Sphingobium yanoikuyae: one gene and its partner. The protein of the gene in region 1 interacts with the protein of each later gene in a pairwise test. Links are inferred from orthologs where the notes say so. Each region holds a gene or a part of one and is shown in the gene's direction. Other genes may lie near its edges. The genes, in order: U0025_RS05075 and ndk.

Evidence for each region.
Region 2: the proteins of U0025_RS05075 (region 1) and ndk interact in binary tests that used the Escherichia coli proteins (3 or more experiments, as listed by UniProt). The link is inferred for Sphingobium yanoikuyae from one-to-one orthologs.

The regions. Positions count from the first base shown.
Region 1 is NZ_CP139979.1:1,087,098-1,098,311, reverse strand. Bases 4,100-6,825 are described here. They hold U0025_RS05075 (5-formyltetrahydrofolate cyclo-ligase), read left to right. Parts: upstream 4,100-5,034; coding sequence 5,035-5,616; downstream 5,617-6,825. Other genes in these bases: aqpZ (aquaporin Z), read left to right, coding at 6,121-6,825; U0025_RS05070 (DUF2842 domain-containing protein), read left to right, coding at 5,622-5,864; U0025_RS05080 (cell division protein ZapA), read left to right, coding at 4,503-4,838; U0025_RS05085 (hypothetical protein), read left to right, coding at 4,163-4,510; tkt (transketolase), read right to left, coding at 4,100-4,144. In the rest of the region: U0025_RS05100 (phosphoglycerate kinase), read right to left, coding at 1-1,058; gap (type I glyceraldehyde-3-phosphate dehydrogenase), read right to left, coding at 1,130-2,140; more of tkt, read right to left, coding at 2,177-4,099; more of aqpZ, read left to right, coding at 6,826-6,852; U0025_RS05050 (AI-2E family transporter), read right to left, coding at 7,229-8,383; U0025_RS05045 (hypothetical protein), read left to right, coding at 8,549-9,019; U0025_RS05040 (dihydrolipoamide acetyltransferase family protein), read right to left, coding at 9,068-10,363; U0025_RS05035 (alpha-ketoacid dehydrogenase subunit beta), read right to left, coding at 10,369-11,214. UniProt on the Escherichia coli protein: Involved in the removal of 5-formyltetrahydrofolate.
Region 2 is NZ_CP139979.1:256,789-268,141, forward strand. The notes cover bases 4,405-7,269. They hold ndk (nucleoside-diphosphate kinase), read left to right. Parts: upstream 4,405-5,558; coding sequence 5,559-5,981; downstream 5,982-7,269. Other genes in these bases: U0025_RS01240 (leucyl aminopeptidase), read left to right, coding at 4,405-5,002; U0025_RS01245 (DNA polymerase III subunit chi), read left to right, coding at 5,008-5,445; U0025_RS01255 (hypothetical protein), read right to left, coding at 6,253-6,891; U0025_RS01260 (glutathione S-transferase family protein), read right to left, coding at 6,896-7,269. In the rest of the region: U0025_RS01230 (peptidylprolyl isomerase), read right to left, coding at 1-1,026; U0025_RS01235 (LPS-assembly protein LptD), read right to left, coding at 1,113-3,377; more of U0025_RS01240, read left to right, coding at 3,557-4,404; more of U0025_RS01260, read right to left, coding at 7,270-7,570; U0025_RS01265 (TonB-dependent receptor), read left to right, coding at 7,793-10,087; U0025_RS01270 (phosphotransferase enzyme family protein), read left to right, coding at 10,090-11,232; nicotinamide riboside transporter PnuC, read left to right, coding at 11,232-11,353. UniProt on the Escherichia coli protein: Major role in the synthesis of nucleoside triphosphates other than ATP. The ATP gamma phosphate is transferred to the NDP beta phosphate via a ping-pong mechanism, using a phosphorylated active-site intermediate.

The DNA.
Region 1 (11,214 bases):
GAGACCAGCTGGCCTTCCTTGGTGAGCGCCGCCGCGGTCTTGGCGAGGGCGACGGTCGCCGCGTCGAAGGGCGCGATCTCGAACGCGCCAAGCGGGCCGTTCCACACCAGGGTGCGGCAATTCTTGAGCGCATCGCCCAGCGCCTCGACCGCGGCCGGACCGACGTCGAGGATCATCTCGTCCTCGGCGACTTCATGCACGTTGCAGGTCCGGACCGACGGCGGGTTGGCGGCAAATTCCTTGGCCACGACCACGTCATAGGGCAGATGGATGATGCAGCCGGCTTCTTCCGCCTTGTCGAAGATGGCGTCCGCCGTGCCGGCCAGATCCTTTTCGCACAGCGACTTGCCGACATCGACGCCACGGGCGTGGAGGAAGGTGTTGGCCATGCCGCCGCCGATGATCAGATGATCGACCTTGGTGACGAGATTGTTGAGCACGTCGAGCTTGGTCGACACCTTGGCGCCGCCGACGACGGCCGCGACGGGCTTGACCGGGGCACCGAGCGCGGCTTCGAGCGCGTCCAGTTCCTTCTCCATCGAACGGCCGGCGAAGGCGGGCAGCTTGTGGGCCAGCCCCTCGGTCGAGGCATGGGCGCGGTGCGCGGCGGAAAAGGCGTCGTTGACATAGAGATCGCCGATCGCGGCGATCGCATCGACCAGCGCGGGGTCGTTCTTTTCCTCGCCGGCATGGAAGCGGGTGTTTTCGAGGATGGCGATGTCGCCGTTGCGCATCACCTTGATGCCGTCGGTCGCGGCTTCACCCTGGCAGTCGGGAATGAACTGCACCTCGCGGCCCAGCACCTGGGTCAGCGGGCGGGTGATCTTGCTCAGCGAAAATTCCGGGTTCTTCTGGCCCTTGGGCCGGCCGAAATGGGCCAGGATCAGAACCTTGGCGCCACGATCGGCCAGTTCCAGGATGGTCGGCATCGCCGCGCGCAGACGGGTGTCATCGCTGACCGAACCGTCCTGCATCGGCACGTTCAGATCCTCGCGCACCAGCACCACCTTGCTGGTGATGTCGCCCATGTCGTCGAGTGTCTTGAACGGCTTTGCCATGATCGCTCCTAGAATTTGGAATTATGTCAGAAGAAAAACCCCGCCGGTTGGTCCGGCGGGGCTGAGAAGGCTTAGAGGAACTTCGCCATGACACCCGAGGTGTCGATCATGCGGTTCGAGAAGCCCCATTCATTGTCGTACCAGCTGAGCACGCGGACCAGGTTGCCCTCGATCACGGCCGTTTCCAGGCTGTCGACGGTCGAGCTGCGCGGATCGCCGTTGTAATCGATCGAGACCAGCGGCTCGTCCGAATAGCCCAGGATGCCCTTGAGCGGGCCGGATTCCGACGCAGCCTTGAGCAGGCCGTTGACTTCCTCGACCGTGGTGGCGCGGCTGGGGATGAACTTCAGGTCGACGACCGAGACGTTCGGGGTCGGCACGCGGACCGACGAACCGTCCAGCTTGCCCTTGAGCGCGGGCAGAACCTCACCCACGGCGCGGGCGGCACCGGTGGTGGTCGGGATCATCGACAGGGCAGCGGCGCGGGCGCGGCGCATGTCCTTGTGGATCTGGTCCAGCGTGTTCTGGTCGTTGGTGTAGCTGTGGATCGTGGTCATGAAGCCGCGTTCGATGCCGATCGAATCGTTCAGCACCTTGGCGAGCGGCGCCAGGCAGTTGGTGGTGCAGCTGGCGTTCGAGATGATGATGTCGTCGGCGGTCAGTTCGTCATGGTTGACACCGAAGACGACAGTCTTGTCGACGTTGGTGCCCGGTGCCGAGATGACGACGCGCTTGGCGCCGGCGGTCAGGTGGGCACCGGCCTTGTCCTTACTGGTGAAGATGCCGGTGCATTCCAGGGCGATTTCGACGCCCAGTTCGGCGTGCGGCAGGTTGGCGGGATCGCGCTCCGCCGTCACCTTGATCTTCTTGCCGTCGACCACCAGGAAATCGCCGTCGACGCTGACTTCGCCGGCCCAGTTGCCATGGACCGAGTCACGCTTGAACAGCAGGGCATTGGCCTTGGCATCGCCCAGGTCGTTGATGCTCACCAGTTCCAGATCATGGTCGGTGCGCGAGAGGATGGCGCGTGCCACCAGACGACCGATGCGGCCGAAACCGTTGATTGCTACCTTCGTTGCCACTGCACTTGTCTCCCGGTTTGCGTGTAGGTCTTGGGCTCAGGCGCCGAGCGCGGCCTTGATCTGCGGAGCGATCTTGGCGGCGGTCAGGCCGAAATGGTCGTAGAGGACTTCGGCCGGAGCCGACGCGCCGAATCTGTCGATGCCGAAGCGCAGGCCGTCAAGGCCGGTATAGCGTTCCCAGCCGAAGGTGGTGCCGGCCTCGATCGAGGCGCGCAGCACGCCGGCGGGCAGGATGTCGGCCTTGTAGGCGGCGTCCTGCACGTCGAAATGGGCCCAGCTGGGCATCGAGACGACGTCGGCGCCGATGCCCTGTTCTTCCAGCGCCTTGGCGGTGGCGACGGCGATCTCGACTTCCGAACCGGTGGCGAGCAGCACGACCTTGCGATCGGCGGTCGCGGCGACCAGGCGATAGGCGCCCTTGGCCGACAGATTCTCAGCTTTTTCCAGGCGCAGCTGCGGCAGGTTCTGGCGGGTCAGCGCCAGCACCGACGGGCCGGTCGCATCCTTCAGTGCCAGTTCCCAGCATTCCGCCGTCTCGACGATGTCGGCCGGGCGATAGACGTCGAGGTTCGGGATCATGCGCATCGACATGACATGCTCGATCGGCTGGTGGGTCGGGCCGTCTTCGCCCAGACCGATCGAGTCATGGGTGAGGACGTGGATCACGCGCTGTTCCTGCAGCGCGGCGAGGCGGATGCCGGCGCGCATATAGTCGGAGAAGACCAGGAAGGTGCCGCCATAGGGGATCACGCCGCCATGCAGCGCCATGCCGTTCATCGCGCAGGCCATGCCGAATTCGCGGATGCCATAATAGACATAGCGGCCCGAATAATCGTCACGGGTCAGCGGGCCGGTCGACTTGGTCTTGGTGTTGTTCGAGCCGGTAAGGTCGGCCGAGCCGCCGACGGTTTCGGGCAGCAGATCGTTGATCGCGCCCAGCGCCAGTTCGCTGGCCTTGCGGGTGGCGACCTTCTGCGGGTTGGCGATCAGGCTGTCGATATAGGCGTCGAGCGAGAAGCCGGCCGGCAGTTCGCCCGCCATGCGCCGCGAAAATTCAGCGCCCTCCGAGGCATTTGCCAGGCGACCTTCCCAGGCCTTGCGAACATCGCCGCCCTTGGCACCGATCGCCTTCCAGGCGGCGTCGATGTCGGCGGGAACGACGAAGGGTTCGGCGGTCCAGCCCAGGAACTCGCGGGCGGCGGCGACTTCGGCCTCGCCCAGCGCCGAGCCGTGGACGCCCGAGGTGCCGGCCTTGTTCGGCGCGCCATAGCCGATCTTGGTGGCGCAGGCGATCAGCGAGGGGCGCGGATCGGCCAGCGCTTCGTCGATGGCGCGGCGGACATCGGCGACGTCATGGCCGTCGCACGACACGACATGCCAGCCGGTGGCGGCATAGCGGGCGCGGACATCTTCGTTGCTCGACAGGTCGACGGCGCCATCGATGGTGATCTTGTTGTCATCCCACAGCACGATCAGGCGCGAGAGATTGAGGTGACCGGCGAGGCCGATCGCCTCATGGTTGATGCCTTCCATCAGGCAGCCGTCGCCGGCGATCACCCAGGTGCGGTGATCGACCAGATCATCGCCGAACTCGGCGTTCAGGTGACGCTCGGCAATCGCCATGCCGACGGCAGTGGCGAGGCCCGAACCCAGCGGGCCGGTGGTCGCTTCGACCCCTGCCAGCTCGAAATTCTCCGGGTGGCCGGCGCAGGGGCTGCTGAGCTGGCGGAAGTTGCGAATGTCGTCCATCGTCGGACGGGCATAGCCGGTCAGGTTCAGCAGCGAGTAGATCAGCATCGAGCCATGGCCGGCCGACAGCACGAAACGATCGCGATCGGCCCATTTCGGCGCGGCCGGATCGAACTTCACATAATCCTTGAACAGCACGGTGGCGACATCGGCCATGCCCATCGGCATGCCGGGATGGCCGCTATTGGCAGCCTGCACGGCGTCCATGGAAAGCGCCCGGATGGCGTTGGCGAGCTGCGTGTCGGAAACGGTCATAGCGGGAAGATGTCTTTCATGACTGGCATGGAACGGCCCGCGCGAACGGGCGAGTCGATTTGGGTTCCCTTTGTCGCGTCAATCCCCATGCGTCAACCGCAGGCGGGGCGTGGTGCGCGGCAAGCCGTCCAAACAGCGCTTTTGCAAGGCGAAAACATTGGCTATGCAGAAAATATGGCAAGCGACCGCATGATGCAGGCGATCGGCACGCTGGAGCGCGCGATCAGTCGGCTTGAACAGAATGTGGCCAGCCTTTCGCAGGCTGTCCCCCATGGCAATTCCGGCATCGACCAGATGGCCGCCCAGGCGGCATTGCAATCGCTGGACGATCTCATCGGAGAATTGCGAGGGCGCGCCGATGGCTGAAATCATGCTGCAGATCGCCGGCCGCCCCTATCAGCTGCGTTGCCGCGATGGCGAGGAAGCGCATATGGCGCATCTGGCCCAGATCATCGAGGACAAGGCCTATCAGGCGCAGCGCAGCACGCCGGGCCTGACCGAGGTGCGCACGCTGCTGTTCGCGGCGCTGTTCATGGCGGACGAACTCAACGAACTGAAGCGCGCCGCAGCGGGCCGACAGGAGCAACTGGCGCTGGATGGCGATGACGAGCCGGCCGCCCGCGCGGTCGAGGCATTGGCCGCGCGCGTAGAAAAGCTGAGCGAGGCTCTTGCCGCCCGCGCCGCCGACGCCTAGATTGGCGGAGACGGGCACTGCCTGGTGCGAGCTTTAGCGAACATCCCTGAGGCGATAATCACATCCACGGGGGCTGTCCCTGGGCGGGCTCTGGCCCGATCTACATGGTCCCCACCTGACGTTGAGGCGTCAGAGGATATTCCAGCACACGGCCAAGGCGGTCCCGTCACCCTGCCCCTACCAGCAAAGGCACCCCATGCCCGACGACAGTGATGCCGCCGACAAGTCGACCCTGCGCGCGATCGCCCGGCAGCGACGGCGCAATTTCGTCGCCTCGCTCGACGCGCTGACCCACAGGCTGGCGTTCAAGGCCGTCCCCTCTCCGCTCGCCCAGCGCATCGCCGACGCGCAGGTGATCGCGCTCTACATGGCACTGGATGACGAGGCGCCAGCGCAGCGTCTGGCCCCGCAACTGGGCGTGATGGGCAAGCAGGTGGCATTGCCGCGCGTGCTCGATCGGCTGGGCAGCATGGACTTCCTGCTGTGGCGCCCGGAGGACCAGCTGTTCCCCGGCCTGTTCGGCACCAGCCACCCCGAGCCATCCGGCGGTGCGGTGGTGCCGGATGTCATCATCGCGCCGCTGCTGGGTTTCGACCAGCGGATGAACCGCCTTGGCCAGGGTGGCGGCTATTATGACCGCGCCTTTGCCCGCCATCCCGATGCCTTGCGCGTCGGCCTTGCCTGGTCGGCGCAGGAACTGGATGATGTGCCGGCCGACCCGTGGGATCTGCCGCTCGACATGATCCTGACCGAAACCGCCGTGATCGAGGCAGCCTGACCCCGATGAGCATCGACCCGCGCCATTATCATCAGCCCAGCTGGCGCAAGCCGGCCGGCATGTTCGCGATCCTGGGGCTGATCCTGGGCTGGGCCGTGCTGGTCGGCAGCCTGTCGCCGCTGATCGGCCAGTTGCCGATGTGGGGCCAGGTGCCGGTCTATATTGTCCTGGGCCTGATCTGGATCTGGATCCTGCCGCTGCGGCGGCTGCTCGCCTGGATGGAAACGGGGCGCTGGCGTCAGGGTTAATCCCGATGCCCAGCCCATGGCTTTTCGCCTTATCCCTGAGCGTTAGGCGACCATAGCGGACGCATCGCGGCTTAGCGCGATGCCGGCGGCTCGCCGGAAACGGGGGCAACGGCATGTCCATGCGCCAGTCACCAGCATCGGCCGCCCATGCCGCGGACCGCTCCCTTCGATCATCCTGCATTCTCCGGGCGGCGCCACCCCGCACCGGTCCCAAGCCATGTCCGGTGGCAGGCGCACAGTGCAACAGGAGGCGTTGATGGTTCCATTGAGCAAGCGGTTGTTTGCCGAATGTTTCGGCACATTCTGGCTGGTGTTCGGCGGGTGCGGCAGCGCCGTGCTGGCGGCGGCCTTTCCCGATGTCGGCATCGGCCTGTTGGGCGTGGCGCTGGCCTTCGGCCTCACGGTGCTGACCATGGCCTTTTCCATCGGCCATATTTCGGGCTGCCACCTCAACCCGGCGGTGACGGTCGGCCTGTGGGCCGGCGGACGCTTCCCGGCCCGCGACATCGCCCCCTATATCGTCGTGCAACTGGTGGGCGCGGTGATCGCAGCCGCCCTACTGCTGTTCATCGCCAGCGGCCAGCCGGGCTATGAGTTGGCGCCCAACGGCCTGGCGGTCAACGGCTATGGCCTGCATTCGCCTGGCGGCTACACGCTCGAATCAGGGCTGGCGATCGAGATGGTGCTGACCTTCGGCTTCCTGAGCGTCATCCTGGGCGCGACCGACAGCCGCGCGCCGGCGGGCTTTGCCCCGATCGCGATCGGCCTGGCGCTGACGCTGATCCACCTGATCAGCATCCCGGTCACCAACACATCGGTCAATCCGGCGCGCAGCACCGGTCCTGCCCTGCTGGTCGGCGGACTGGCCCTGCATCAGCTCTGGCTGTTCTGGGTGGCGCCGATCATCGGCGCGCTGGCCGCCGGCGGCGTCTATCGCTGGCTCGCCAACGAACCGCTGCCGCCGCATGTGACCGGCGAGCATCTCTGAGACGAATCGTCACGGGCCGATGCCGTTGGTGTCAGCCCGCTGGCCTGTATCGATGTGAGGAAAAAGGATCGTCTGGCGATCGGATCACTTCGGGAATGAAGTGGCGCGAGTGACGGGGCTCGAACCCGCGACCTCCGGCGTGACAGGCCGGCGCTCTAACCAACTGAGCTACACCCGCGCAGGGCGGCATCCTATCGTGACCCATGGTCACCAGATGATGCAAATCTGTTTACCTTCCGACTTTCCGGTCAGGGAAAGTGGCGCGAGTGACGGGGCTCGAACCCGCGACCTCCGGCGTGACAGGCCGGCGCTCTAACCAACTGAGCTACACCCGCGTTCGGTGTGGGCGGCCGTCTATGCGGGTCCGGCCAAGCTGTCAACCGTCCTCGCCATCAGTTTCTTCACTTGTTGCATTTTCTTTGCGACGGCTGACCGTCAGCGTTCCCTGCTCAAACAGGAAACCGGCGATATCCGGGGTGCCGGCCGCGGCCACGACGGTCTGCACGATGATGAGCAACGGCACGCCGAGCAGCGCGCCGGGCGTGCCCCAGACCCAGCCCCAGAAGGTCAGCGAGACGAGAATCAGCAGTGGGTTCATCGTCAGGCGACGGCCAAGGATGGTGGGCGTGATGACATTGGCCTCCACCAGATGGAAGCCGATCTGGAGAAAGGCGGGCAGCAGCGCCGTCCAGACATCGTCGAACACCATGAGGCCGCCCAGCGCCAGCAGCACGGCGGCCAGCATCGGCCCGAAATAGGGAATGAAGTTGAGCAATGCGACGATGCCACCCCACATCCAGGGCGAGGGCATGCCGATCAGCCAGAGCGCCAACGCCACGGCGAGCCCCAGGCACAGGTTGATGGTGGCGATCGTCATCACATAGGCGGAGGTGGCGTCGACCACATTCTGGATCACCCGCGCAACCGCCATGGCGCCGTCGAAACTGCCCCGGCTGTTGATCGTGCGGCGGCGCAGCCGGGTCCAGCCGGCAAGGAAGAAATAGATGATGAGCAGCGCGAACACCATCTGGATGATCGCCGACGGGGCGGAGGCGGCCGCGAACTGCAGCAGCGATCCGGGCGTTTCCACCGCGGCCCGGTGCGCGACCGATGCCGGCCCCGCGACCAGCATCTGGACGGTTTCGTCGACGAATCGCTGGGCCTGGGAATAGAAATCGATGAGCGGCGCCAGCGTCGCCTGAATCTTGGGTAGGCGCTGGGGCAGGATGCGGAACCAGTCGGTCGCCGGCACCACGATCAGCACCAGCGCGGTATTGGCGACGCTGAGGAAGGCGACGACCGCCAGCAGCGCCGACAGGCCCGAGGGGAGCCCGCGCCGCTCCAGCCATTCGAGCAGCGGCACCAGCGCGATCGCGATCACCAGAGCAGCCGTCAGCGGCAGGAAAAATTCGGCGCCCGCGCGCAGAGCGAAGGGCAAGGCCAGCAACAGGCCGACGCCCGAGGACAAGGCGATCGACGCCAGCAAACGGTCGCGCCGCCGATTGACTTCCAGTTCCTCGTTGGTGGTCACGCCCTATCCGTCCCCTGTGCATTCGCCATGTCGCTCTGCACCCGGCGCTGCGGCCGGTCAAATGCCATCGGCGAATCACTTCAGGAAGACGGCAAACAGTGGCTTAACCAAATATTGGGGAGACTGGCCGTAGGAGATGCGGACATTCGATAAGGGGGATATCGCATGGCAAGAGGGTTGATCGCGGGACTGGGCCTGATCGCAGGCATGACCGCATCCTGGCAGGCCGGGGCGCAGGATATGCGGCTCGACAGCCGGACCTTCGTCGAACGGGTGCAGACCGACATTAATGGCCGCCCGCGCCGCACCATCGCCAATGCCGAACGCGCCATGTCGGGCGACCAGCTGATCGTCGTGGTCGACTGGCGCCATGAAGGCAGCCGGACGGCCCATGGGCTGACCGTGGTTCGCCAGGTGCCGCGCGGCACCCTGCTCGACCTGACCGATCCCGCCATGCAGGCATCGGTCGATGGCGGCGCCCATTGGGGTCGACTGGATCAATTATGGCTGCCGACGCCGCTGGGCGGTGTCCGCCGCGCCACGCCCGAGGATATTACCCATATACGCTGGCGCCTGCCCGACAGCGTGGCACCGGGACAATCGGGACGGCTGACCTATCGGGCGCAGGTGCGCTGACGCAGGCTGGACCGGGGCGACAATGGCCGCCCCGATCCCGTGCATTCATCAGCCCTCGAACAGCAGGACCGGCGTTTCCAGCAGCTTGCGCACCGCCTGGACGAAGCTGGCCGCATCCCATCCGTCGACGACGCGATGGTCGCAGCTGATCGACAGGTTCATCAGCTTTGCCGCGACGATCTCCTTGCCCCGGAACATCGGGCGCTCGATCACGCGGTTGGGGCCGATGATCGCCACTTCGGGCCGGTTGATGACCGGGGTGGTGGCGATGCCGCCGAGCGGGCCCAGCGAGGTCAGGGTCAGGGTGGAGCCCGACAGCTCGGCCGAGGTTGCCTTGCCGCTGCGCGCGGCGTCGGCGAGACGGCGGATCTCGGTCGCCAGCTGCCAGACATTCCTGTCCTGCGCGTCGCGGATCACCGGCACCATCAGCCCCGCATCGGTCTGCGTCGCCATGCCAAGATGGACGGCGCCATGGCGCGTCACCACGCCCGCCTCGTCATCATAACGGGCGTTGAGCATCGGGAAGTCGGGCAGCGTCTTGCAGATCGCCACGATCAGCAGCGGCAGCATGGTGAGTTTGGGCCGATCGCCGCGATGGGCGTTAAGCTGTGCCCGCGCCTCCTCCAGCGCGGTGACGTCGATTTCCTCGACATAGGTGAAGTGCGGAATGTGGCGCTTGGACGCGGCCATATTCTCGGCAATGCGGCGGCGCATGCCGATCACCTTCACCTGCTCGTCGGCGCGCGGTGCCGTGCGACCAGCGGGGCGATAACCCTGCCCCGAACCGTAGAGCAGATAGGCGTCGAGATCGGTGTGGCGGATATGGTCGCCGTTCGGCTTCACCAGGGCGAGATCGACACCCAGTTCCCTGGCGCGTGCGCGGACGGCGGGGGACGCGAGGATGGGCGCGGCAGCATCAGGCCCCCTCCCTTCCAGGGAGGGGTTAGGGGTGGGTACCGGCGAAGCCGGTGCTTCTGGCTCAACGGCAGGCAGCTCGCTTTGCTCGCCACCCACCCCCGGCCCCTCCCTGGAAGGGAGGGGAGCATCAATGGAGGCCTCGACCGTTTCGACCGTCGGCGCGGGTGCGGCAGACGCCCCCTCGCCTTCCGTCTCGATCTCCACCAGCATCGATCCGATCGACACCTGATCGCCGGGTTCACCCGCCAGACGCACGACGGTGCCCGCGACCGGGCTTTCCATCTCGACCGTCGCCTTGTCGGTCATCATGTCGGCAATCGGCTGGTCTTCCTCGACCCGGTCGCCGACCTGAACGTGCCAGCCGACAATCTCCGCTTGCGCAATGCCTTCGCCAATGTCCGGCAGCTTGAATGTGAACAGCGCCATGACGCTTAATCCTTCATGATCTTGTTGATGGCTTCGCGGATGCGCACGGGGCCGGGGAAATAGGCCCATTCCAGACTGTGCGGATAGGGCGTGTCGAAGCCGGTGACGCGCTCGATCGGCGCTTCGAGATGGTAGAAGCAGCGTTCCTGCACCAGCGCCGACAGTTCGGCGCCAAAGCCAGACGTCCGCGTCGCTTCATGCACGATCAGGCAGCGGCCGGTCTTCCTGACCGACGCCTCGATCGTGTCGATGTCGAGCGGCACCAGGCTGCGCAGGTCGACGATTTCGGCATCGATGCCCAGCTTCGCCACGGTATTTTCGACGACATGGACCATCGTGCCATAACAGAGGATGGTCAGCGCCGCGCCGGGTCGGGCGATCCGCGCCTTGCCCAGGTCGATGCGATAATAGCCCTGCGGCACCTGCGCATCTGCATGGCCCGCCCAGCTCTTGGCCGGCGTGTCATAATGGCCGTCGAACGGGCCGTTATAGATGCGCTTGGGTTCGAAGAAGATGACCGGGTCATTATCCTCGATCGCGGCGATCAGCAGGCCCTTTGCATCATAGGGGGTGGACGGGATCACCGTCTTGACCCCGGACACATGGGTGAAGATGCCTTCCGGGCTCTGGCTGTGGGTCTGGCCGCCGAAGATGCCGCCGCCGAAGGGCGAGCGCACCGTCATCGGCGAGATGAACTCGCCGGCCGAACGATAGCGCAGCCGCGCCGCCTCGCTCACCAACTGGTCGAGCGCGGGATAGATATAGTCGGCGAACTGGATTTCGGGCACCGGCCGCAGGCCATAGGCGCCCATGCCGACCGCAACGCCGATGATGCCGCATTCGGTGATCGG
Region 2 (11,353 bases), 830 kb from region 1 along the record:
GGCGAAGGTCGCGGCCTTCTGGCTGGCGGCTTCCTTGCTGGTGCCGGCCGGGAAGAGGACCGACAGCTGCTTGAGGCTGAGCAGCGAATCGCGCGGATCGGCGGTCAGCACCTTGCGCTTGTCCATCACATAGATGATCGACATGCCGCCCACCGTCTCGATCGGGCCGGCGAGCTGGCCGACCTGCAATTCGGTGGCGGCCTGCGCCAGTTCGGTCGGCAGCTGGCTGGGGCGGACCCAGCCGAGATCGCCGCCGACGACGGCGGTGGAGGCTTCGGAGAACTGACGGGCATAGGCGGCGAAGCTGCCGCCCTGCTTGATCTGTTCGATGATGTTGCGCGCGTTGGCCGTGATCTGGTCACGGTTTTCCGGCGTCGAGGACAAATAGATTTCGCTGATCCGCACTTCGTCGCTACCCTTGGCAGCGTTGAGGCGATCGACCACCGACTTCACTTCGTCCTCGGAGACGTTGACGAAGGGCTGGATGTTGCGGCGGAGCAGGCGGCTCCAGGCCAGTTCGCCCTCGATCTGGCGCTTGATGCTGCTGGCCGAGCTGCCCTGTTCGCGCAGATACTGGTTGAACTGGTCGGGCGACTTGCGGAAATTGGCCGCAACGCGCTCATAGCTCTGGTTCACTTCGGCCGGATCGATCTTGATGTCGTTGGCGGCCGCTTCCTGAATCTGCAGCGTTTCGTCGATCAGGTTGCGCAGAACCTGGACGCGCAGCCGTTCCTTCTCCTCGGCCGACACCTTGCCGCCATTGGCGGTGATGATCAGTGCCAGGCGCTGATCGACATCGGTGCCGGTGATGATGCGGCCGTTCACGATCGCCGTTGCCTTGCGGACATTGGGATCATTCTTGCCGAAGATGGTGACATCCTTGGGCAGGTTCAGGCCCTGATCGGCGTCATTGTCGACGGCCTGGGCCGATGCGGTCTGTGCCGCCATGCCCAGAAGGGCGGTGGACAGAAGCAGGGTGCGCAGGCCCGAGCGAACGGATTTGGGCGAGAAAACGACAGAAAGCATCGTCGGCAAAAATCTCCAATACGGTCGGGAGCCAATGCCCCGTTCCGCCTTAACCGGTCCTGAGCGGACGGCGGGAAGGCAGTTCCTTATATGCCAATATTGCGAAAAGCCAGCCGCAGCTGGAAGCTGTTGCCGGCTCGCGCGTCACCGTTGGTCTGATAGTCGCGCCGCCATGTAAAGCCCAGCGTCAAACAATCATCCTCATAGGCAACGCCGAGGCGCTGGCGCACCGGCTCATAGCCGTCGGCCGTGGTGCCCGGATCTTCCTGCGCGCCGGTAAGATCGATGACGGTCGAGCCGAACACCGACCAGAAGCGGGCGAACTGGATGCGGCCGCCAAGGCGCAGTTCCTCGCGGTCCTGCAGATCCTCCAGCGTGATATTGGCGTTGCGGTTGAGGCGCAGATAGCTGATCTGGGCATAGGTCTTCTTGCTGCCCACGGTCGCGTCGACCTCGTTCCGGCGGACCGCCAGATTGTCCTTGTCGACCCGGAAGCGCTGGGTGAAGCTGACGAAATCCTTGTAGCGGATGGTCCAGCGGCCGACGATGTCGGACATGCGGTCGGACAGGCCGGTGCCGTCGGGCAGGATGCTGGCGCGGTTGTCGAGCCGGTAGCTCTGGCCGACATTGGCGTCGAGCGTGAAGTCGGGCAGCGCCAGATTATATTCCAGGCCATAGGTGATGCGGCTCGAATCCTCGAACCGGTCATAGCCCGCGAAGCGGTTGAGCGCGAAGAGGTTGCTGTCCTCCAGATCGACCGACCGGGCATCCTCATTGGGCACCGACAGGTTGGCGAGATGGGGCGAGGCGACGATCTGGACGCGCGGGGCGATACGCTGCACGCCGCCGAAGGCCTCACCCATGAAGGGCCAGCGCATGTCGACCGCGGCGGCGGCGATGCCGCGCGCCTTCCAGCCCGGATCGCCGGCATAGCTGATCGTGTCGGTCAGCAGATTGTTGCTGCTGTGATAGACGTCGCCGCGCAGATAGGTGGTGAAATTCACTTCCTGGCCAAGGCCGGTCAGCTTGCGCAGATTCCATTCGAACGCGGCAAAGGCGCGCTGGGTGTCCTGCCCCTCGGTCCGGGTGATCGCCAGCGTATTGGCCTGGAACTGCATCTGGCCGCCGAGCAGCGGATCCTTCATCCGCAGCCGATAATCCATGACCGGCAGGGCGATCGGCATCTGGCCCTGGGGATCGTCGACGCGCAGCGTCTGCACCGCCCAGCCGGCGAGCGAGAAATAGCTGTTCTCGCCGATCCGCTGGACGCCAAGGGTCGAACGCAGCCGGTCGTCGCGGCTGATGTCGTAGCGGCGCAGGAAAGTGCGGTCGGTGGCGACCCGGATCGATCCGTTGACGCTCCATTCAGGCGACAGCTGCATGCCGCCGCTGGCGTCGATCGCGCCGCGAATATCCTTTTGCGAATCGGTCGGCGTGATGCCGCTCGACCGGCTGCCATAGGTGGCATAGCCGGTGATCTGATAGGCACCGCGATCGTAGAGATGGCGGAAATTGCCTTCGATCATCGGCAGCGAATCGCTGTAGACGTGCGGCGTGACGGTCAGGTCGCGATTGGGCGCGAGCTTGAGATAATAGGGGACCGCGACCTCGAAGCCGTTGACCCGGTCATAACGGATATTGGGGACCAGAAGGCCGCTGCCGCCATCGTCGCCGACCGGATGCGACAGGCCCGGCACCGGGATCAGTGGCAGGCCGAACAGCTCGACATTGGCGCGGGTATAGGAGACGCGCTGCTTGGTCGGGTCATAGACGACCTTGACCGCGTTGATCTGCCAGGTCGGTTCCTTGGGGCAACCGTCGCTGCCCTCCACCGGACAGCCGGTATAGGCGGCGTGGTGCAGCGTATAGACGCCATTGATCCGCTCGCCCTTGGTCGCGGCCATGCGGCCGCCCTTCTGGAGGACCAGCAATATATTGTCGACCGCGCCATCCTTGAGCGTATCGGTGACATCGAAGCGGTCGCCATAGGCGACATTGCCGTCCGGATCGATCACCGAGACGGCGCCCTGCGCCTCCACCTTGCCGGTGTTGCGGTCCCACACGATCTTGTCGGCGCGCAGCCGGTTGCCGTCGCGCAGCAACTGGACATTGCCGGTGGCGGTCACGACCTGGCTGTTGGTGTCATATTCCAGCGTATCGGCGGCGAAGCCGATTTCCTGGTCATTGTCGGGCACCGGCGCGTCGGGCGCGCTGATCGGCGTCTGGGGCTCGTTCAGCTTGGGCTCGGGCGCCTGTTGCGCATGGGCCAGCGGCGCCGCGAGCAGGCAGGACGAGGCAGCGCCGGCAAGCAGCGCCTGTTTGAACGACAGGGGAAACACGGAAATCTGCAAGCGTAGGGGCCTCTTTGTGGGCACTTCTGGTCCATGCCTATCGCACTGCTTGGCCCGCGCCGCAATCGCTGCTCGCATTCGGGACGGCGGAAATCCGCCGAATGGCTTTGCAGAGCGGCAAAGCCGCACTATCTGGCTGAAACAAGAACGACACGGCATTCCAGAGAAAAGGCCCCCAGATGGACATCCAATTCAGCCCCACGCGCCCCCAGGTCGACACGTTGGTCCTTGCCGTGGCGAAGGGGTCTGTCGACAGCCTGCCGCTTACCGCATCGGCCACGCTGGTCGCCGGCGCCGCCGCCGCGCGCTTCGCCGGTGAGGCGGGCGGCAGCGTCGAGAGCTTCGTCGAGGAAGGCGGCGCGGTGCTGCGCGTCCTGCTGCTGGGCATCGGCAATGGCAGTGCGGCCGACCTGGAGCGGGCCGGCGGCGCGCTGACCGCCAAGCTGTCGACCAGCGGCGCGACCCACGCAGCGGTCGAATTCCCGGCCGGCGTGAGTGGCGAGGATGCCGCCCGGCTGGGCCTGGGCGCGCTGCTGCGCAGCTGGCGGATCGACACCTATCGCACGCGTCAGCCCGAAAAGGCCAAGCCGACGCTGGCGACCGTGACGATCGTCGCAAACGGCGCCGAAGCCGAATGGGCCAAGCTGTCGGCGGTCGCCGCCGGCGTTGCCTTCACCCGCGAACTGGTGTCGGAACCGGCCAACATCCTCTATCCCGAAAGCTTCGTCGCGCGCTGCCAGCATCTGGCCGAGCTGGGCGTCAAGATCACCGTGCTGGACCGCGCGGCGATGACGGAGCTGGGCATGGGCGCGCTGCTGGGCGTGGCGCAGGGGTCGGCGCGCGAGGCGCGGCTGCTGGCGATGGAATGGGACGGCACCGATGGCGCCGCCAACAAGCCGGTCGTGTTCATCGGTAAGGGCGTGACCTTCGACACCGGCGGTATCTCGCTCAAGCCTGGCCCCGGCATGGAAGACATGAAGTGGGACATGGGCGGCGCCGGCGCCGTCGCTGGCGCCATGAAGGCGCTGGCCGGTCGCAAGGCCAAGGCGCGTGTCGTCGGCATCTGTGGCCTGGTCGAGAATATGCCCGACGCCAATGCCCAGCGCCCCGGCGACATCGTGACGTCGATGTCGGGCCAGACCATCGAGGTGCTGAACACCGACGCCGAAGGCCGGCTGGTGCTGTGCGACGCGGTGACCTGGGCGCAGAAGACCTATGAACCTGAAGTGGTGATCGACCTTGCCACCCTGACCGGGGCGATGATGATTGCGCTCGGCAGCGAGCATGGCGGCCTATTCGCCAACGACGATGCGCTGGCCGACGACCTGCTGGCGGCGGGCAAGACCAGCGGCGAGAAGCTGTGGCGCTTCCCGCTGTCGGAGGCCTATGACAAGCTGATCGACAGCCCGATCGCCGACATGAAGAATATCGGTCCGCGCTTCGCCGGCTCGATCACCGCTGCCCAGTTCATCAAGCGCTTCGTCAACGAAGGCGTGAAATGGGCGCATCTCGACATTGCCGGCATGGTCTGGTCGGACAAGCCCGGCGCCACCGCCGACAAGGGCGCGACCGGCTATGGCGTGCGCCTGATCGACCAGCTGGTGGCCGACAAGTTCGAGCTCTGAAGCCGGTGCAGGTCGACTTCTACCAGCTCAGCCGCGATCCCGTGGAAGGGGTGCTGCCCGCGATCGCGGCGCGCATCCTGGACATGGGCGCGCGGCTGCTGGTGGTGGCCGACGAGCCGGAACGGCTGGCCCGCATATCGGCGGGCCTGTGGGCGGGGCCACCCGAAAGCTTCCTGGCCAATGGCCTGGCAGGCGACGGGGTGGACGCCGCCCAGCCGGTGCTGCTGGCGCAGAGCTGCGATGCGGCCAATGGCGCGAAGCATATTGCGCTGGCGGACGGTGTATGGCGCGAGGAGGCGCTGGGCTTCGATCGCGCCTTCTATTTCTTCGATGCGGACACGATCGACGGGGCGCGGGCCAGCTGGCGAGCGCTCAGCAAGCGCGAAGGGGTGACCCCGCGTTTCTGGCGGCAGGAAGGCCGCAAATGGGTGCAGGGGCCGTGAACGCCTGGAAATAAGGACTTCTACCAAGCCCTCTTGTGCCCCTCTTGCGAAGTGATCCGGCCCAGTCTAAAGGGCGCGCAACTTTATTCCAACAATCCGGAGTTATGAGGGCCATGGCCGTCACGCGCACTTTTTCGATCATCAAGCCCGACGCGACCCGTCGCAACCTGACCGGCGCCGTCACCAAGATGCTGGAAGAAGCCGGCCTGCGCGTCGTCGCTTCCAAGCGCATCCGCATGAGCCGCGAACAGGCCGAGGGCTTCTATGCCGTTCACAAGGAACGCCCCTTCTTTGCTGACCTGGTTGCCTTCATGATCTCGGGCCCGGTCGTCGTCCAGGTTCTGGAAGGCGAAAACGCCGTGACTCGCAACCGCGACATCATGGGCGCCACCAACCCGGCCAATGCCGACGCCGGCACCATCCGCAAGGAACTGGCCGAATCGATCGAAGCCAATTCGGTCCATGGTTCGGACAGCGAAGAAAATGCCGCGATCGAGATCGCCTATTTCTTCAAGCCCGAAGAAATCGTCGGCTAAACCCGACACCCGTCCCCGGACGAGCAAAAGGCCCGGCGCTCCCGCAAGGAGCGGCCGGGTTTTTTGTTGCTGGGATGACGGATTTGGGTGGTTTCCCGCCATTCCTCCCCGGTACGGGGAGGGGGACCATTTGCGTAGCAAATGGTGGAGGGGCACAGGCCGGATAGCGCGGCGTTAGAGGGCGCCTGCCCCTCCGTCAGCGCTTCGCGCTGCCACCTCCCCGTGCCGGGGAGGAATGACCGCGATTGGTCGATGTTTCGAGCGCGCAGCCCTAGCGTTTCGTCTGGCGCGCCCACCGGGCGTCTATCTGGGACTGGGCGCTGGCGCCTTGGGCGTGGCTGACCAGCGACAGGCCGCGCAGAGTCAGCTTGTGGCCGGACAGCCATTTGCCGGCGATGCCATAGCCGATGTCGTAGACGGCGGAATCGCTGTGGGTGTCGCCATTGACGACGAACTGGGTGACGATGGTCACCGGCAGTTTCTCGTCGCCGATGCTGTCGTCGGGCAGCTTGGCGGCATTGCGCGCCTTTTTCAGCGCATCCTCGAACCAGCCGGCCTCGATCCGCGGTTCGCCGGTAGTGTCGACCGGGGCGATGCCGAGCGCCCTGGGGAAATGGATGGTCTGGCTCTGCACCAGCTGATCGGGGTCGGCGGGCTTGAGCGTCAGCCGGCTATCGCCATCGGCTGCGGCGTTGAGCACCAGCCGGGCGGCGCGGGCGGAGGCCTTGCTGCTTTCGGCGGCCTTGCTGGCACGCTCGTCCTTCTTGTCGGCCCAGTTGAGATAGAGGGTGAGGGCGGAGATCAGCACAGCCGCCACCGCCAGCAATTCGCCCAGCGTAATCCAGCGACGGCGGATGCGGGCGGCTTCCTCCTTGCGGGTCTCCTGCTTGGCTTCGGGGCTGTCGCTCATCGGGTCAGGCCGTCTGGGGCGGGACTTCGAACTTGTCGATCACCCATTCCTCCGCCTGCGCCTCGCCGATCCATTCCTGCATCCAGGGATGGGCGATGATCGCGCGCATATAGGCTTCGGCAAAGCGGGCGACCGGCAGCTGATAGGTGATGAAGCGGGTAACGACCGGCGCGAACATCAGGTCGACGGCGCCGAACTCGCCGAACAGGAAGTCGCCCTCGCCACCATAGCGGGCGCGGGCCTGGGCCCAGAGCTGCATGATACGGCTGATGTCGTGGGCGACGGCCTCCGACGGCGGGACTGGATCATAGATCTGGCGGATGTTCATGCTGTGCTCGCGGCGGAGCGCGGCGAAGCTGCTGTGCATTTCGGCCGCCATCGAGCGGGCCATGGCGCGGGCGCCCGGATCGGTCGGCCAGAACTGGTCGCCCCCGGCCTTTTCATTGAGATATTCGACGATGGCCAGGCTGTCCCACACGACGATGTCGTCGCCATCCCACAGGATCGGCACCTTGCCGGAGGAGGGGGCGAACTCATCGCCCTCGCGACGCTTTTCCCATTCCTCGTCATAGAGGGGGACCACCCCTTCCTCGAAGGGAAGGCCGGAGAGCTTGCACGCCAGCCAGCCGCGCAGCGACCAGCTCGAATAGGCCTTGTTGCCAATGAACAGCTTCATCATGGCCATGTCTTAGCCGGGCGGGCTTCGATAAGTCGAGAGCCGATAGAGAGGGCTTTCCACTTCGCGCCGAAACGCCTAAGGGGCGGCCATCCCCGGGGGGCCGCTCATGCGCGGCTGAGAGGTGGTCAGCAGACCACGACCCGCTGAACCTGATCCGGCTGATACCGGCGTAGGGAGGGCAAGGCGGCAGGTCCGTCGTCCCTCCTGTGGAGTGGACGTGAAATGAAGACTGCCCGATTGCCCCATGTTGGAAGCGCCTGCCTGACGCTGGCCCTGTTGATGATCGCATCGCCCGCGATGGCGGAGGATGAGCTGGACCAGTCGACCAATATCCAGGTCGTCGGCCATCCAGACCCCGAAGGCTTGCTGCCCGACCAGAGCGCGCCCAAGGCGGTCAGCGCGATCTCCACCGACTTCATCATCAAGCAGGCGCCGACGCTCAACGCCTTCCAGCTGGTCAACCTGCTGCCCGGCGCCAATGTCTCGTCCAGCGACCCCTATGGCCTGTCGGCATCGTCCAGCCTGACGCTGCGCGGCCTGGGCCAGGACCAGATCGGCGTGCTGATGGAAGGCGCGCCGCAGAATGACATCGGCTATTATTATGCCTATCCCTCGCAATTTGCCGATGCGGAGAATGTGCGGCAGGTGATGCTGGCGCAGGGCGCGGCAGATATTGACTCGCCGGTGGTCGCGGCGGCCGGCGGCCTGTTGTCGCTGACGCTGGATGATCCCAGGGCGGAGGCGGGCGGCCTCGTCAACCTGTCGGTCGGTTCCTATGACGAGCGGCGCGTCTTTGCGCGGATCGACACGGGACGGATCGGATCGACCGGGCTGAAGGCTTTCATTTCCTATTCCAACAACCGCGCCGACAACTGGCGCGGAGCGGGCTATGACCAGCGCCAGCATATCGACGCCAAGCTGCTGAACGAATGGGGTGAGGGCAACCGCGCGAGCATCGCCTTTTCCTTCAACGACGCCAAGACATCGACCTATCCCAGCCCGAGCAAGGCGGACTGGGAAGCCTCCGGCCGGGGCTATAATTTCGATGAGACCTACAGCGAGGGGAACGGCAACTACTGGCGCCTCTATCGCGCGCCGTTCCGCAATTTCTATGTCGCGGCGCCCGTCCACCTGAAGCTGAGCGACACGCTGAGCTTCGACAGCAGCGCCTATCTGCAGATGGGCCATGGCAATTCGCCCTATGGCACGCAGCTCGCCACCACCGGCAATTATCTGGGCACCGAGGAGCTGACCCAGCCGATCGACCTGCCCGGCGCGGTCGATGGCGTCGCTACGGTAATGGGCAACTGGACCGGCAAGCAGTTCCGCGTCGGCGACGTCAGCAAGCTGACCTTGCAGGCCGGCGCGCATCGGATCGTGGCTGGCCTCTGGTTCGACTATGGCACCGACCGGGTGACGCAATCCTATACGTCGATCGATGCCGATGGCCGGCCGGTCGACCAGTGGGGCTATCAGGACAAGGCGATCCGCACTGCCGACGGGCGGCTGCTCGCCTATGAAAATCAGCGCACGGAGACGGTCACCAAGGGCTTCTTCCTGGCCGACAGCATTGCGGTGACGCCCAAGCTGGGCATCGACATCGGTTTCAAGGGCGTCAATCTGCTGCGTAATGGCCGCAATTATCTGCCTGGCCCGCAATCGACGGTGCGGATCGACAGCTTTGCCGCGCTGCCGCGGGCGGCGATCCATTATCAGCTGGACGACCGGCAGCAGCTGTTCGCCAACATCACCACCAATTTCCGCACGCCCAACGAGTTCGCGCTCTACAACAGCTATTATGGCGGCGAACTGGTGAGCCAGGGCACCGACGGCCTGAAGAACGAATATTCGATCTCGCAGGAACTGGGCTATCGCTATATCGGCCCCAGCCTGTCCTTCTCGCTGACCGGTTTCCATTATCATTTCCGCAACCGCCAGGTGGCGACGGTGATCGACAGCGGCGGCGCGCTGGTCAATTCGACCATCAATGCCGGCAGCCAGAGCAGCTATGGCCTGGATGGCGAGATCGACTATCGCCCGGCCAAGGGGATGAGCATCTATGCCTCGGCCGAATATCTGCACACGCGGCTGAACGACGATCTGGCGATCAACGGCGATTATCTGCCGACCAGGGGCAAGCGGGCGGTGTCGGCCCCCAGCTTCCAGTTTGCGCTGGGCAGCACCTATGATGATGGCCGGCTGTTCGGCAGCAGCGCGCTCAAATATGTCGGCCGCCAATATGCGACCTTCATGAATGATGAGAGCATCAAGGGCTATGCCACGCTGGACCTGTCGGTCGGCGTGCATCTGGCCGGGCTGATCGACGCGCAGGTGATGGACCTGCGCATCAACGCGATCAACGTCACCAATCCGCGCGTCCTGTCGGGCGTCTATGCGATCAGCACCAATGCGCAGGACACGGTCGGGCGTAACGGCACGCTGATCGCCGGTTCGGCGCCGACCTATTATGTCGGCAGCGGGCGCGCCGTGGTGGCGACGCTGTCGCGCGCCTTCTGACGATGAGCGCCGCCGCTCCGCATCTGGTCCATGGCATGGGGCTGGCGCTGGAGGCGCCGGCCTGGCCGGCGATCACCGCGGACGAGGCGGCGGCGGTGCTGGCCCATTTCCCCGACGCCGGCCGGCTGGCGGCGCTAGCCTGGCATTCGCCGCGCCCCTTTTCGGCGGCGGCACTGGTCGAGACGGATCGCGGCCCGCTGTTCCTGAAGCGGCATCACCAGCGCTTGCGGACGCCGGCGGCGCTGGCCGAGGAGCATGGCTATATGGCGCATCTGCGCAGTGCCGGGCTGGCGGTGCCCGATGTGCTGCGCGCCGCCGATGGCGCCGGCGCGATGGCGCTGGGCGAATGGAGCTACGAACTGCATCGCCAGGCGCCGGGTATCGATCTTTATCGCGATCGCCAGTCCTGGACGCCCTTCCTGTCGCCCGATCACGCCTTTGCGGCTGGTGTCGCGCTGGCGCAACTGCATCGGGCGGCGGCCGGTTTCGCCGCGCCGGCACGCGGGCGGCATCCGCTGGTGTCGAGCTTCACCATATTGCCTGCCCTCGATCCACTGGCTGCGGCGGAGGCCTATGTCGCGGCGCGACCGGCGGTGGCGGCCTTCCTGGCGGACATGCCCTGGCGGTCGGAACTGGCGCGGCTGTTGGCGGCATTGGGGGAGGGGCTGGCGCCGCGGCTCGCAGAGCAGCCTGCGCTCTGGACCCATAATGACTGGCATCCCTCCAACCTGCTCTGGTCGGTGGAAGGCGCGGTCAGCAGCATCTTCGATTTCGGCCTGTCGACCCGCAGCTGCGCACTGCATGATCTGGCCACCGCGATCGAGCGGACGGTGATCCCCTGGCTGGCGCTGGATCAGGGGCGGCTGGCCGAGCCGGCGGATGTGGATGGGGCGCTGGCCTTGCTGGCGGGCTATCGCAGCGTCCTGCCGCTGGCGCCTGCCGAAATCGATACGCTGCTCCGCCTGCTGCCGCTGGTCCATGTCGAATTCGCCCTGACCGAGATCGACTATTTCTTCGGCATATTGGATGATCGCGAAGGCGCGATGCTGGCCTGGCAGGCCTATCTGGTCGGCCATGCCGACTGGTTCCTGTCGGGGGCGGGGCAGGGCTTTCTGGCGCGACTCCGTGAGGGGGTGGCGGCCTGATGTCTATGCTGGAGATCGTCGCTGTCATCATCAGCTTCCTCGGCATCTGGCTGACGGCGCGGCGGCATCTGCTGTGCTGGCCGATCAACCTGATGGCCTGCGCCCTGTATGCCAAGCTGTT